3 regions of the Dickeya ananatis genome follow, and region 2 is predicted to be linked to each of the others. Evidence: predicted binding sites of a transcription regulator. Region 2 holds the regulator's gene; each other region holds the start of a gene.
What was found. The regulator PhoB, encoded in region 2, activates phosphate uptake and scavenging genes when phosphate is short. The targets are predictions, from matches to a motif close to CTGTCATAAAACTGNCNNAT.

Region 1 (4,674 bases), 970 kb from region 2:
TCATTTTTGGATATTGCTATAATTATTGTCGTTAACCGTTATTTTCCGCACTTTTTCATACGGAATAATGAGTTAGACTCTACTATAAGCAATAGTTTGTAATAAGGCTTTATTATTCATAATATTAAACAGGAGTTTTATGCTGCAAATCAACTGTGATTCTCAGTAAAACACGGCGTAAACAGCATAAAATACCATCTTTAAAATTCGAGTTTGGCTTCATAAATAGTCAGTTATGCTGGTTTTAACACCAAAGAATAATTAATTACTCGAAAAATTAATGGCGGGAAAACCTTTTTCCCTGTTAACCGTACAGAAAAAGTTACACAACCTTTTTCCTACAGAATCACTACAATATTCTTAAGAATCAACAGGAGTACCCGCGTATGAGACTCTCGGTTGAACGCCTCACAAAAATCAGCGAACAGGACAGGCATGACCTGGCTTTCATTTGGCCACACCAGAATTTCGACGCACTGGAGCGCGACCTGAACCATGATCACCGCCTGTTTGCCGCTCGTTTTAACGGCCACCTGCTGGCTGGGGTGATTGTCGAAATCGATACAAACAGCGACAGCGCAGAGTTAACCGACCTACAAGTCAGAACCTCCACCCGGCGTCATGGTGTCGGCAAGTATCTGCTCGAAGAAGTACTAAAAGCCTGCCCTGACGTGAAAGAGTGGTGGCTGGACGCCGCCGACCATGCCCTGGTCAGTGAAGCCGTGATGGATAAGTTTATGCAATCCTGCGGTTTCTATCCGGTATCCGGCGGCTGGGAATATATTGTTAATCAGGAAGGGAAGTGAACAAGGAAGGAAAGTAGTGGCGTGCCAGTGATGAAAAGCCTGCCGTGTATACCCTAAAGAACCCGGGTTGCAGGAAGACGGGTATAAAACAAAACGACCGGGAAGCCTGAGCTGTCCCGGTCGTTTGACGTTGAATCGTCTGCGAATAGCACGGCGTTACGCTTCGATAGCCGCCCGCAGTTTCTTCATAGCGTTCTTTTCTAGCTGACGCACACGCTCAGCAGACACACCATAATGATCCGCCAGCTCCTGCAACGTGGACTTGTTATCATCGTCCAGCCAGCGGGCACGGATAATATGCTGGCTGCGCTCATCGAGCCCTTCCAGCGCATAGGTCAACTTGTCTGCCGCATGGGTTTCCCAGTTGTCCTCTTCGATGCCATCGGCAAAGTCGGAAGACTTATCCTGCAGGTAAAGCATCGGTGCCATCGGCTGGCCCGGCTGCGCATCATCTTCCGGCGACGGATCAAAGGTCATATCCTGCGCCGCCATACGCGATTCCATTTCACGGACGTCTTTGCTGGTCACACCCAGCTCGCGCGCGACCAGTTCCACCTCGTCCTGATTGAACCAGCCTAAACGCTGCTTGGTCTTACGCAGGTTGAAAAACAGCTTACGCTGCGCTTTGGTGGTCGCCACTTTGACGATACGCCAGTTGCGCAAGACATACTCGTGAATTTCAGCCTTGATCCAGTGCACGGCAAACGACACCAGACGAACACCTACATCCGGGTTAAAGCGACGTACCGCCTTCATCAGGCCGATGTTGCCTTCCTGAATCAGGTCCGCCTGTGGCAGGCCATACCCTGAATAATTACGGGCAACATGAATAACAAAACGCAGGTGCGAAAGAATCAACTGCTTGGCGGCGTCCAGATCCCCGTGATAATGCAGTCGTTCAGCCAGCGCCCGCTCTTCGTCTGCCGTCAGCATCGGATAGGCATTGGCGGCACGGATGTACCCTTCCAGACTGCCCTGGGGAACTAAGGCGAAAGTTTGCATATCTTTGGTCATTCCACCCCTCTCATTAATCATTCATAACGTTGCACATCTTCGGATAGCATACCGGTAATTGCTGCACTTTCTGTGCCTAAAAAATCGATTTGCTGCGCCTAAACACTATTTAGGGCTTACCACCGGTTTAGAGTGTGACGAACTGCACAAGTTCCACCATTTTTAACCATCTTATTTTTCATATCAAGATGGAAGCGCGGTGAAAGACAGGCTGGCGAACAGCGAAGAAAGGAAGGCACAAACTCACGATCTTAGTTACACACTTCCCCCGCCGGGCGTCACGCACTTCGGGGGAAGAGTATACCAGAAAACCATCAGGCTGGACGTCGATACAGGTTATTGCGGTGTAAAACGGCGTAAATGTTGTACCGTTGCCAGCCAGGCCGCCAGCCAGCCAATCATCGCTGCGACCAGAATCAGCAGTAGCGCTTCATCCCAGCCCAACCCGCGTACCATGAAGGTGGTGCCGAATACCGCCGCCACCTGTGCCGCCGCCCCTGACAACTTCCAGACCAGCGCCTGCGACAGGATTAACGACAATACCGCGCCGCAAAACCCCAGCAGCGCACCGCCATGCAGGAACGGCCGCAGGATAAAACCGTCCGTCGCACCGATAAGCTTCATCACATTGATGGTTTCACGACGACTGAAAATACTGAGCCGCACACTGTTGCCGATCACCAAAAAGACCGCCACCACCATCAGAATGCCTATCGTCGCTGCCACCTGACCCACCAGCCCGGTCAAGGCCACCAGACGGGAGAACCAGCTGTCATCCATGCGCACTTCATCCACCCCTTGAGTAGCGGCGATACGATCACGCAAGGTCGTGAGTGTCTGGTTAGACTGGAAGCCCAGCTTCGGCGAGACAATGGCCACCGCCGGCAGTGGATTTTCCTCCAGCATATCCAGCGCGCCGCCAAAACCGGACCAGTTACGGAACTCGCCCATCGCTTCATTGCGTGACAGGTAGTTGACCTTATCTACGCCATCTTCCGCCTTGATTTTGCCAATCACCGCTTCGGCGGCGTTGTCATCCAGCGACTTGTCCAGATACACCGTCAATTGCGGTGTGGGATACCACTGTGACGCCGCCTGACTGACGTTTTTCCACACCAGATAACAGATGCTGGGCAGTGTCAGTGAAATGGCGATCACCATGATGGTTAATAACGTAGCCAACGGCTGACGCAGCATATCGCGCAGGGTGTTAGCCCAGGCGTACCGCCACTGTTCCTGCCAGCCACCTTGCAAAGAACGGGACTTGGATTTGGTGTTGTTGGCGGTTCGCTGCATGCGGGTATTATTCGCCATCGTGACCTCCCAGCATGCGACCTTGCGCCAGCGTCAGTACCCGATAATGGCGACGGGCGATAAGCCCGGTATCATGCGTTGCCATCAACACGGTGACGCCCACGCGGTTAAACTCTTCAAACAAGCGCAGAATGCCTTCGGAGAGCGCGTCATCCAGGTTGCCGGTCGGTTCGTCCGCCAGCAGTACGGCAGGCTTATTCACCACCGCTCGGGCAATGCCGACTCGCTGTTGTTCACCGCCGGAGAGCTGAATCGGGTAGCTGCGCGCCTTGTCGAGCAGCCCGACCTTATCCAGCGCCGCCGACACACGGCGACGGATATCCTCGGCGCTGGCACCGGAGATAATCAGCGGCATAGCGACGTTTTCATACACCGTGCGATCCATCAGCAAATGATGATCCTGAAAGATCATACCGATTTGCCGACGCAAAAACGGCACCTCACGTTTTTTCAGGCGGCTGATATCGTGACCACCAAACAGGATGTGGCCCGCGCTGGGGCGCTCAATCCCGCAAATCAGCTTCAGCAGGGTACTTTTCCCCGCACCAGAGTGACCGGTCAGAAATACCATTTCAGCCGGGCGGATATGAAAATCCACCCCCTGCAACGCCTGGCGACCACCGAGGTACGCCTTACTGACCTGCTCAAACCGAATCATCCGTTTTAATCCTCACGGGCAAACAAGGCTTCAATAAAATCATCCGCCTTGAACGGCCTTAAATCATCGATACTTTCTCCCACCCCGATGTAGCGGATAGGAATGCCGAATTGATCGGCGATAGCGAAGATCACGCCGCCCTTGGCGGTGCCATCCAGTTTAGTCAACGTGATGCCACTGAGCCCAACCGCCTCATTAAACAGTTTGGCCTGGCTGACCGCGTTCTGACCGGTGCTGGCATCCAGCGTCAGCATCACTTCGTGCGGCGCGTCTTCATCCAGCTTCTTCATCACGCGCACAATCTTCTTCAATTCTTCCATCAGGTGCGATTTGTTTTGCAAACGACCGGCGGTATCAGCAATCAGCACATCGACGCCACGCGCTTTGGCGGCCTGCAACGCATCGAAAATCACCGAGGCGGAATCCGCACCGGTGTGCTGCGCCACGACGGGTACATTGTTACGCTGGCCCCACACCTGCAACTGCTCTACTGCCGCCGCGCGGAACGTATCGCCCGCCGCCAGCATCACCGATTTACCTTGCGCCTGATACTGACGCGCCAGCTTGCCGATAGTGGTGGTTTTCCCCACCCCGTTAACGCCGACCATCAAAATGACGAATGGCGTCTTGCTGTCGATAGCCAGCGGCATGTCCACCTTCGCCAGAATCTCGCTCATTTCCGCTTTCAGCAACGCGATCAGCGCTTCGGCATCTTTCAGTTGCTTGCGGCTGGCATGTTCGGTCAGACGGGCGATAATTTTGCGGGTGGTTTCCACTCCGACATCGGCGATAAGCAGTTGTTCTTCCAGCTCATCAAACAGATCGTCATCAATTTTCTTACCGCGAAACAGACCGACAAATCCTGAACCCAGATTCTCACGG
Region 2 (4,674 bases):
CGTGCCAACTGCTGACGCAAGCCTGCCAGCGGGTGTTCCGCTTCCATCTGTTCATCCTGCTTCAGATGGTCATTCAGCAGTTGTTGGGCGCGCTCACTGGCATTTTGCTGCGCCTGCTGTTTCTCGACCAGCGAAGCGCGCTGCTGGTCGAGGTATTCCGCCTGAATCTGTTGCTGTGCCGCCTTTTCCTGCACGACGTGCAGGTCCTGCTGCCATTTCTGCTGCTGCGGGAATTGCGCCTGCCACAGTGGAATATGGCTACCCAGATGCTGGTGGCGGCTATGCTGCTGGCGATAGGTATCAATATCTTCCAGCCGCTGCCGTGTTTGTTCTTGCTGGCGCTGCAATCTGGCCAGCGTGGTTATCAGCATTTTTTGCTGTTCAACCAGATTATCTAACGCTTGCTGTTGCTGGTTGCGCTGTGTCTGTAGGGTGGCGATGTGATGATCAAGCGGCAGAATCCGCTCGTTGATCAGTGTTTCTTGTTGCTGACGGTAGTCCGCATGTTGCTGGCGTGCAGACAGCGCTTTTTCCAGCTGTGTTTTCAGTTGGTTCAGGGCTTCCTGCTGGCGGCTGATTTGCTGGTGCACGTTCGTCAACTGTTGGCTCAGCCGCTGTTTTTCCCGTTGCGCCCGCCCTCGCTCGTCGAAGCGGGGGCGTAGTTTTTCCGCTGGTTCGCCACGTTCCAGTTTATCCAGTTGCGGTTGTGACTGCTGCTGTAATTGCTGCTGTGAGGCGTGTTGTTGTTGCGCGTGCTGTTGTGCCTGCTGGAGCTGTAGCAGCGTGTCGTACCAACGTTGATGCGCCAGGACCTCTTCCCGGTGTATCGATATGGATTGCTCCTGTTGGCGGATGGCCTCCAGTTGCTGTTCCAGCGCCTGGCGTTGCTCGTCACTCAATAATTCCAGCGTGGCGACCTTAGCCCGTAAGGTTTCCAACTGGCTTTGGGCTTCTTTGTGTTTCTCAAAAACGCGTTCGGAGATCTGCCCATAAATATCGGTGCCGGTCAGCTCTTCAAGTAATTCCGCCCGTTGATTGGCATCGGCGTTGAGGAACGCGGCGAATTGCCCCTGAGATAACATCATCGACTTGGTGAAACGATCGAAATCCAGCCCGGTAAGGTCGGCTATCATCGCCAGCTTGTCGTTCACTTTATCGGTCAGGATCTTGCCGTCGGCGCACAGTGCCAGCTCAACCTTGGGGGGCTGCAGATTGCCTTCCGGGCTGTTGTGGGCCCGACGCTGGCTCCAGAACGCGCGGTAAGCGACGTTTTTTACCTCGAATTCCACCTCAGCCAGACATTCGGCCGTGTGGCGGGTCATTAATTCGTTATGGCTGGGGCTGACTTTCAGGCGTGGTGTCTGGTGGTAGAGCGCCAGACAGATGGCGTCCAGCAAGGTGGTTTTCCCGGCACCGGTAGGCCCGGTGATGGCGAAAAGGCTATTGCTGACAAACGGCTCGCGCGTGAAGTCGATTTTCCACTCGCCCTGCAATGAGTTAAGGTTTTTCAGGCGCAGGCTAAGAATTTTCATACGGACGTCTCCTGTCGCTGTGCGTCAATCTCCTGCATAACCCGATTGAACAATCCCTTCAGACGTTGCTGGCGAGCCTCATCCAGACCGTCTTCCAGCGCCAGACGTCGTTCAAATACTTCAGCCGGTTGTAACTCTTCCAGCGTCTCTTTTTCCAGTTGCACCAGCATTTGTTGCTGCTGTTCCCGGGCACGACGCAGCAGGATCACGTCCACATTGAGAGGCTCGGTCAGTGCCTGAATATGTTGCTGGATATCGCTCAGGTAGTCCTGCGTGGCGATTTCAATATCCAGCCATACCGGTTTGTCGCCATGATAATCGCGGAACCCGGCCAGACGGCGTTCTATCTCCGGCAGATTGCCTTTCACCAGTTGCATCGGCTGTTCGCTCGGTATCGTCAGCGCGGTGACTTCTTGCAATTTCCCCTGCTCAAAGTGCACCAGATAGACCGATTTCTCATGATTGAGTTCATCAAAACTCAAGGGGATAGGTGAGCCGCTGTAGCGGATGTGTTCGCATTGCGCCACACGCTGTGGACGATGAATATGCCCAAGCGCAATGTAGTCAGCCGGTGGGAACGCCTGTGCCGGGAAGGCATCCAGCGTACCGATGTAAATATCGCGCACGGAATCCGATGTGGCGACGCCCACGGTGGTGAGGTGCCCGGTGAGCACAATCGGTAGTTCTTTCCCCAATGCTGCACGCTGCTCGCAGGCAAGCTGGTAGCAGCGCTGATAATGACTGGCGATAGCGTCCTGTAACGCCTGTTGTTTTTGCGTGCCAGACTGGCCCGCCTGGCTGGTGAGCACATCGCGCGGACGCAGAAACGGAACCGCACACAGCATCGCGCCGGGTTCGCCGTCGCGGTTATTCAGTACCCGCACTTGCTCATGGATATCGCCGTCAAAACCGGCGAACACCTGGGTATTCAGGCAGGCCAGCAACGCGCGGGATTCGTTCAGGGTCGCGACGGAGTCATGATTGCCGCCGAGTACCACCAACTGGCAACCGGTACGCTGCAACGCCACCACAAACTGGTTATACATTTCTCGGGCGTAGCTGGGTGGTGCGCCATTGTCGAACACATCACCTGCTACTATTACTGCATCGGCCTGATATTGCTCAACCTGCTGTACCAGCCAGTGCAAAAAAGCCTGATGCTCAGGCGCACGGCTCCGGGTATAAAAGTACTGACCGAGATGCCAGTCAGACGTATGAATAATTCGCATGAGACTCCCTGCAGGTGAGTGCAAACGAGATGTTGTTTTGGGCGGTGTTCAGACAACGGCACAAGGCGGGCACCGTAGTTATGGCGAAACGCCGCGTCTTTATCATCGGCGATTATAGGCGTGCAGTTTAGGGCATGTCCCATAATATCTGTATGAACTGGCGACATGGCGTGGTACGGCGGAGAAAATGAGCCGGGCGGTGGCGGTGGCAAGGCCGCGTCAGAGGCGTGGTTTGTCGGGGGATTTTTCATAAATCTGTCATAAAACTGACGCATAATGCACACCGCACGCTAACCGTGACGATTAACGGCAGGATTGATATGGCAAGACGTATTTTGGTGGTGGAAGATGAAGCGCCGATTCGCGAGATGGTGTGCTTCGTGCTTGAGCAGAACGGCTATCAGCCGGTTGAGGCCGAGGATTACGACAGCGCGGTGAACCGCCTGGCTGAACCTTATCCTGAGCTGGTGCTGCTGGACTGGATGCTGCCCGGTGGGTCCGGTTTACAGTTTATCAAGCACATGAAGCGTGAAGCGCTGACGCGGGATATTCCGGTCATGATGCTGACGGCCCGTGGTGAAGAAGAAGATCGTGTTCGCGGTCTTGAAGTCGGTGCCGATGATTACATCACCAAACCGTTTTCACCTAAAGAGTTGGTGGCGCGCATCAAAGCGGTGATGCGTCGGATTTCGCCGATGGCGGTGGAAGAAGTGATCGAAATGCGCGGCTTAAGTCTGGATCCTTCCTCTCACCGGGTGACCACGGAAGAGCATGCGCTGGACATGGGGCCAACGGAGTTCAAACTGCTGCATTTCTTTATGACCCACCCTGAACGGGTATATAGTCGTGAGCAGTTGCTCAATCATGTGTGGGGCACTAACGTTTATGTTGAGGATCGCACTGTGGATGTTCATATCCGCCGTCTGCGCAAGGCGTTGGAGACCAGTGGACACGACAAGATGGTTCAGACCGTTCGGGGAACTGGATACCGTTTCTCAACACGTTATTGATAGCGTGAGTCCCGGAGAAAATCTGACGTGCTAGAACGTTTGTCCTGGAAAAAGCTGGCGCTGGAGCTGGCTTTTTTTTGTTTGCCCGGCTTATTGCTGGGGCTGATCATCGGTTATCTGCCCTGGTTTTTACTGGCGTCGGTGCTGACGGCACTGTGCTGGAACTTTTATAACCAACTGCGCTTGTCCTACTGGTTGTGGGTTGACCGCAGTATGACCCCGCCGCCCGGCCGCTGGAGCTGGGAACCGTTGTTCTACGGTTTGTACCAAATGCAGTTGCGTAATCGCCGTCGGCGGCGCGAGCTGGCGTTGCTGATCAAACGTTTCCGCAGTGGGGCGGAATCGCTGCCGGATGCGGTGGTCATCACCACCGAAGAGGGCGTCATCATTTGGTGTAACCGGCTGGCGCAGCACCTGCTGAGTTTTCGCTGGCCGGAAGATAATGGTCAGAATATCCTCAATTTGTTGCGCTACCCAGAATTTACCCAGTATATGCAACAGCAAGATTTCAGCCGCCCGCTGACGCTGACGCTGAAAAATGCGCATCATGTTGAATTCCGGGTGATGCCGTATTCAGAAGGGCAGTTGCTGATGGTGGCGCGTGATGTCACCCAAATGCATCAACTCGAAGGGGCGCGGCGTAACTTTTTCGCCAACGTCAGCCATGAGCTGCGCACACCGTTGACGGTGTTGCAAGGCTATCTGGAAATGATGAACGACGAATCGCTGGATGGTGCTTTGCAGGCTAAGGCACTGCACACCATGCAGGAACAAACCCGCCGGATGGATGGGCTGGTGCGGCAACTGCTGACGTTGTCGCGTATTGAAGCCGCTGCGGCTATCGATCTTAACGAAAAGGTGGATATTCCGCTGATGTTGCGGGTGCTTAAACGCGAAGCCGAC
Region 3 (4,674 bases), 940 kb from region 2:
TTCACCTTACGCTCGACAAAGCGGAACTGGATAACCGTCAACACGGTCACCACCAGCATCAGCACCACCGACTGCGCCGCCGAACTGGAGAGATCAAGACCGGCAAACCCTTCACGGTAAATCTTGTAGATTAACGTGGTGGTCGCCTGTACCGGCCCGCCGCCAGTCGCGGCATCGATAACCGGGAAGGTATCGAAGAAGGCGTAGGTCAGGTTGACCACCAACAGGAAAAAGCTCACCGGTGAAATCAACGGCAGCACCAGATTGAAGAAACGGCGTACCGGCCCGGCACCATCAATCGCCGCAGCTTCAATCAGCGAACGGGGGATGGACTGTAACGCCGCGAGGAAAAACAGAAAGTTGTAGCTGATTTGCTTCCAGACCGACGCCAGCACCACCAGAAACATCGCCTGACCACTGTACTGCGCGTGGTTCCAGTCATAGCCCAACTGGTGCAATAACCAGGTAATCAGCCCCAGACCGGGGTTGAACAAAAACATCCACAATACGGCCGCCACCGCGGGCGCAACCGCATAAGGCAGAATCAGCAACGTCTGGTATAGGCGGCTAAAACGCAGGGTGTAATCCACCAATGCGGCCAGAAACAACGACAACACCAGCCCTGAAGCCGCCACCAGAAAGCTGAACAGCAGCGTGGTGTAAAACGAGCCAAGGTAATAGCTGTCGTGGAACAGATTAATGAAGTTCTCCAGCCCGACAAACTGGCTAGACAGGCCGAACGGGTCAACGCTCTGCACCGAATACCAGAGCGCCTGCCCGGCTGGCCAGAGGAAAAAAACCACCGTGATGGCCAGTTGCGGCAGCACCAGCAGGTAAGGCAACAAGCTGCGGCCAAAAACAGGACGGGAAGCACTCATGTACAAGGCTCTCAAAAAACGGGATGCTCAGGAAAAGACAGGGGTGGCCGAATCCCTTCGGCCCGGAATGCGGTTACTTGTTCGCCTGTTCGAAGCGACGCAGCAGTACGTTGCCGCGTTCCACAGCGGCATCCAGCGCCTGCTGCGGGGTTTTCTTGCCAGTCCAGACGCTTTCCAGCTCTTCGTCGACGATGGTGCGAATCTGCGGCATGTTGCCCAGACGCAGCCCTTTGGTAAACGGCAGCGGGTCTTTGTTCAGCATCTGACGGGTGGCGATATCAGCACCGGGGTTCTTGTCATAGAAACCCTGCTTTTTGGTCAGCTCGTAAGCGGCGGTGGTGATCGGCAGATAGCCGGTCTTCTGGTGCCACTCGGCGGCGATTTCCGGTGTAGACAGGAACTGCATGAATTCCGCCACGCCTTTATAGGTCGCCGCGTCTTTGCCGCTCATCACCCACAGGCTGGCACCACCGATAATGGCGTTCTGCGGCGCGCCTTTCACATCGGCGTCATACGGCATCATCGCCACACCGTAGTTAAATTTGGCGTACTGACGAATATTCGCCAGCGAGCCGGATGACGCGGTGGTCATCGCGCAATCACCGTTATAGAACTTCTCGGTCGGCTCGTCTTTACGGCCGTAGTAGGTGAAGTCGCCTTTCTTGTTCATGTCTTCCAGCATTTGAATATGCTTGACCTGAATCGGCTTATTGAACTCCAGCACCGCATCAAGGCCGTCGAAGCCATTGTTTTTGGTGGCGATCGGCAGGCCGTGCCAGGCGCTGAAGTTTTCAATCTGAATCCAGCCCTGCCAGCCGCTGGCGTAACCGCACTTCATACCTGCCGCGCGCAGCTTGGCGGTGTAATCAGCCATCTGCTGCCAGGTTTTCGGCGGCTGCTCTGGGTCCAGACCGGCTTTTTTGAAGGCGTCTTTGTTGTAATACAGCACCGGCGTCGAGCTGTTAAACGGCTGGGACAGCAGGTGACCGGTTTTGGCATCAGAGTAGTAACCGGAAACGGTCGGCACGAAAATGCTCTCATCAAACGGCACACCCGCGTCTTTGAAGACCTGGTAGACCGGCTTGATAGCCTTGCTGGCCATCATGGTCGCCGTACCAACTTCATACACCTGCAGGATAGCCGGGGCGTTACCGCTACGAAACGCGGCGATACCCGCTGCCAGGCTCTGCTCGTAGTTGCCTTTGTACACCGGAACGATTTTGACGTCGCTGTGTGTCTGGTTGAAGCGGTCAGCCAGAGAATTAACGGTCTTGCCCAGTTCCCCTTCCATTGAATGCCAGAACTGGACTTCGGTAGCGGCCTGCGCCTGTACGCTGGCGGCTAATGCCATAATGACGACGGCGGCAGTTTTACGGATAGCGTGCTGAAACATGCTGTCTCCTGAGATCATGGTGAGTACTGCTGTAAGTACTGATTCGTTGTTAGCGCCATGAGCGAAAAAGCGCGTTTTATATTCGGCAGGTAACATGACACGCTCAGATGACAGAAAAATAACCTCAATATGACAACGCCATGACAGGTGCATACGATTGCATTGGCGGAAAGGAAACGGGGAAGATTGAAAGGTCAGTAACCGAATTTGATTTTTTAATCAGTACGTTGTTGAGAATCATAACCGTAGCCGTCAGCCATAGTCGGTATGATCCCCTCTCTCTTGAGCACAAAAAACGACACCGCAAAACGTGAGCCGCCGCCAGCACTTCTGCGACCTGAAGAATAACGGCGATGCCTAATCACGCCGGCCAGTTAACACACCATTAGTCAGTCTCACCCGGCCACCATCACCGTTACCCCCATCTTCCCCAGTGCGTCTCTGGCGGCGACGGGTAGCCCGTTATCAGTAATGATGCTGTCGAATACCGTTATCGGCGTCGCAATCCAGGTCGCGATACGGCCATATTTGGAGGCGTCACTGAGCAGGATGCGTTTACTGCTGGCCTCGATAATTGCTCGTTTCACCGATACCTTGTCTTCGTTAGGGGTAGATAAGCCGCGCAGGCTCCACGAGGAAGCAGAAACGAAAGCAATATCAATCATCAAGTTACGCAGAGCCAGCGCCGCCCCCTCGCCAACACAGGAGCGGTTTTCCCGGCACAGGGTGCCGCCGGTGTGGATCATGCGGCACTGGCTGGATTCGATCAGCAACGCGGCGATAGCGAAATCATTGGTCACAATCAGTAAATCATCCCGCTCTGCCAACTGGCGCGCCAGCGACAGCGTGGTGGTACCCGCATCAAGGTAAATGCAACTGTTGTGCGGGATCTGCTGTGCCGCCAGCCGACCAATCGCCTCTTTCTGCTGGCTGAACATCACTGACTTATCCTGATGAGAGGGTTCCATCGCCAACCGCTCCGGCGAACGTACCCCGCCAGACACACTGAGCAACAATCCATCCTGTTCCAGCTTTTGTACGTCCCGCCGCACTGTCATATGCGATACGCCCAGCATTTCCGTCAGCTCACTGATGCTGACCACACCACGTTCAGTAATCAGTGACAAAATCTTTTGATGGCGTTCTACCGGTATCACTCCCCACTCCTGTTAATTGCTGTGATAACTATTGTGATTTCACCCTGTGCCGAGCGCGATAATTATCATAAATTCACGTCGCAAACTATGCGCTCACCGACATCAACCCGCAATAGAGCACAACATTCGCCAATATAGCCGCCTCATGCCCCGTCACCCGATTCACGTCGTCTTCCCCATCGATGTTAATTTGTGTGATACAAATCACCGCATTGTCGATAACAAGCGCCTACATTTAACACATCACAACAAAATATCACTAAAATTAACAGAGAAAGCCCTATGAACCCACAGACCCCCGCACAGTATGCTGTCGCCGTGATCGGCCTCGGCTCCATGGGATTCGGTGCCGCCGTCTCCTGTATCCGCGCCGGATTGACCACCTACGGCGTAGACATCAACCCGCACGCGCTAGAGCGGCTGCGTCAGGAAGGCGCAGAACAAGCCGACAGCAGGATCGACCACTTTGCCGCACAGCTCGATGCGGTCGTGTTACTGGTGGTCAACGCCGCACAGGTCAACAGCATTCTGTTTGGCGAGGCCAATGTCGCCGCACAGCTAAAACCGGGCACCGCGGTCATGGTGTCCTCCACCATTTCAGCACAGGATGCCAAACGCATTGCCGAACGACTGGCGGAACACCAATTACTGATGCTGGATGCGCCGGTGTCTGGCGGTGCTCTCAAAGCCGCTGCCGGGGATATGACGGTAATGGCATCCGGCAGCCACGAAGCGTTTGAGAAACTCGAACCGGTGCTGAATGCCGTCGCGGGTAAGGTGTACCGCATCGGAGAAGAGATTGGCCTCGGCGCGACAGTAAAAATCATCCACCAGTTGCTGGCGGGCGTACATATCGCCGCCGGTGCCGAAGCGATGGCGTTGGCCGCCCGCGCCGGCATCCCGCTGTCAGTGATGTATGACGTGGTGACCCACGCAGCGGGTAATTCCTGGATGTTCGAAAACCGTATGAAACATGTGGTAGAGGGTGACTACACGCCAAAATCTGCCGTCGATATCTTCGTCAAGGATCTGGGCCTGGTTACCGACACGGCCAAATCGTTGCACTTCCCGTTACCGCTGGCCTCCACCGCGTTCAACATGTTCACCGCCGCCAGCAACGCCGGTTTCGGCAAAGAAGACGACAGCGCGGTGATCAAGATTTTCAGTGGTATCGAACTGCCACAACAACGATTGCCACAACAAGGATTGTCACAACCACAGGAGGACGCATGATTACCCTGGGCGT

Region 1: rpoH (RNA polymerase sigma factor RpoH) is a predicted target of PhoB. The motif match lies at 1,828-1,847, and genes of this name have one in related genera.
Region 3: ugpB (sn-glycerol-3-phosphate ABC transporter substrate-binding protein UgpB) is a predicted target of PhoB. The motif match lies at 2,399-2,418, and genes of this name have one in related genera.

What each region holds. Positions count from the first base shown of each region.
Region 1 is NZ_CP040816.1:4,089,642-4,094,315, forward strand. Features, by position in the region: gene panM (aspartate 1-decarboxylase autocleavage activator PanM) at 387-806, shown strand; gene rpoH (RNA polymerase sigma factor RpoH) at 963-1,820, opposite strand; gene ftsX (permease-like cell division protein FtsX) at 2,157-3,134, opposite strand; gene ftsE (cell division ATP-binding protein FtsE) at 3,124-3,792, opposite strand; gene ftsY (signal recognition particle-docking protein FtsY) at 3,798-4,674, opposite strand, start outside.
Region 2 is NZ_CP040816.1:3,116,307-3,120,980, reverse strand. Features, by position in the region: gene FGI04_RS13750 (AAA family ATPase) at 1-1,532, opposite strand, end outside; gene sbcD (exonuclease subunit SbcD) at 1,529-2,761, opposite strand; gene phoB (phosphate response regulator transcription factor PhoB) at 3,082-3,771, shown strand; gene phoR (phosphate regulon sensor histidine kinase PhoR) at 3,799-4,674, shown strand, end outside.
Region 3 is NZ_CP040816.1:4,054,078-4,058,751, forward strand. Features, by position in the region: gene ugpA (sn-glycerol-3-phosphate ABC transporter permease UgpA) at 1-878, opposite strand, end outside; gene ugpB (sn-glycerol-3-phosphate ABC transporter substrate-binding protein UgpB) at 952-2,271, opposite strand; gene ygbI (DNA-binding transcriptional repressor YgbI) at 2,667-3,428, opposite strand; gene ltnD (L-threonate dehydrogenase) at 3,711-4,661, shown strand; gene otnK (3-oxo-tetronate kinase) at 4,658-4,674, shown strand, end outside.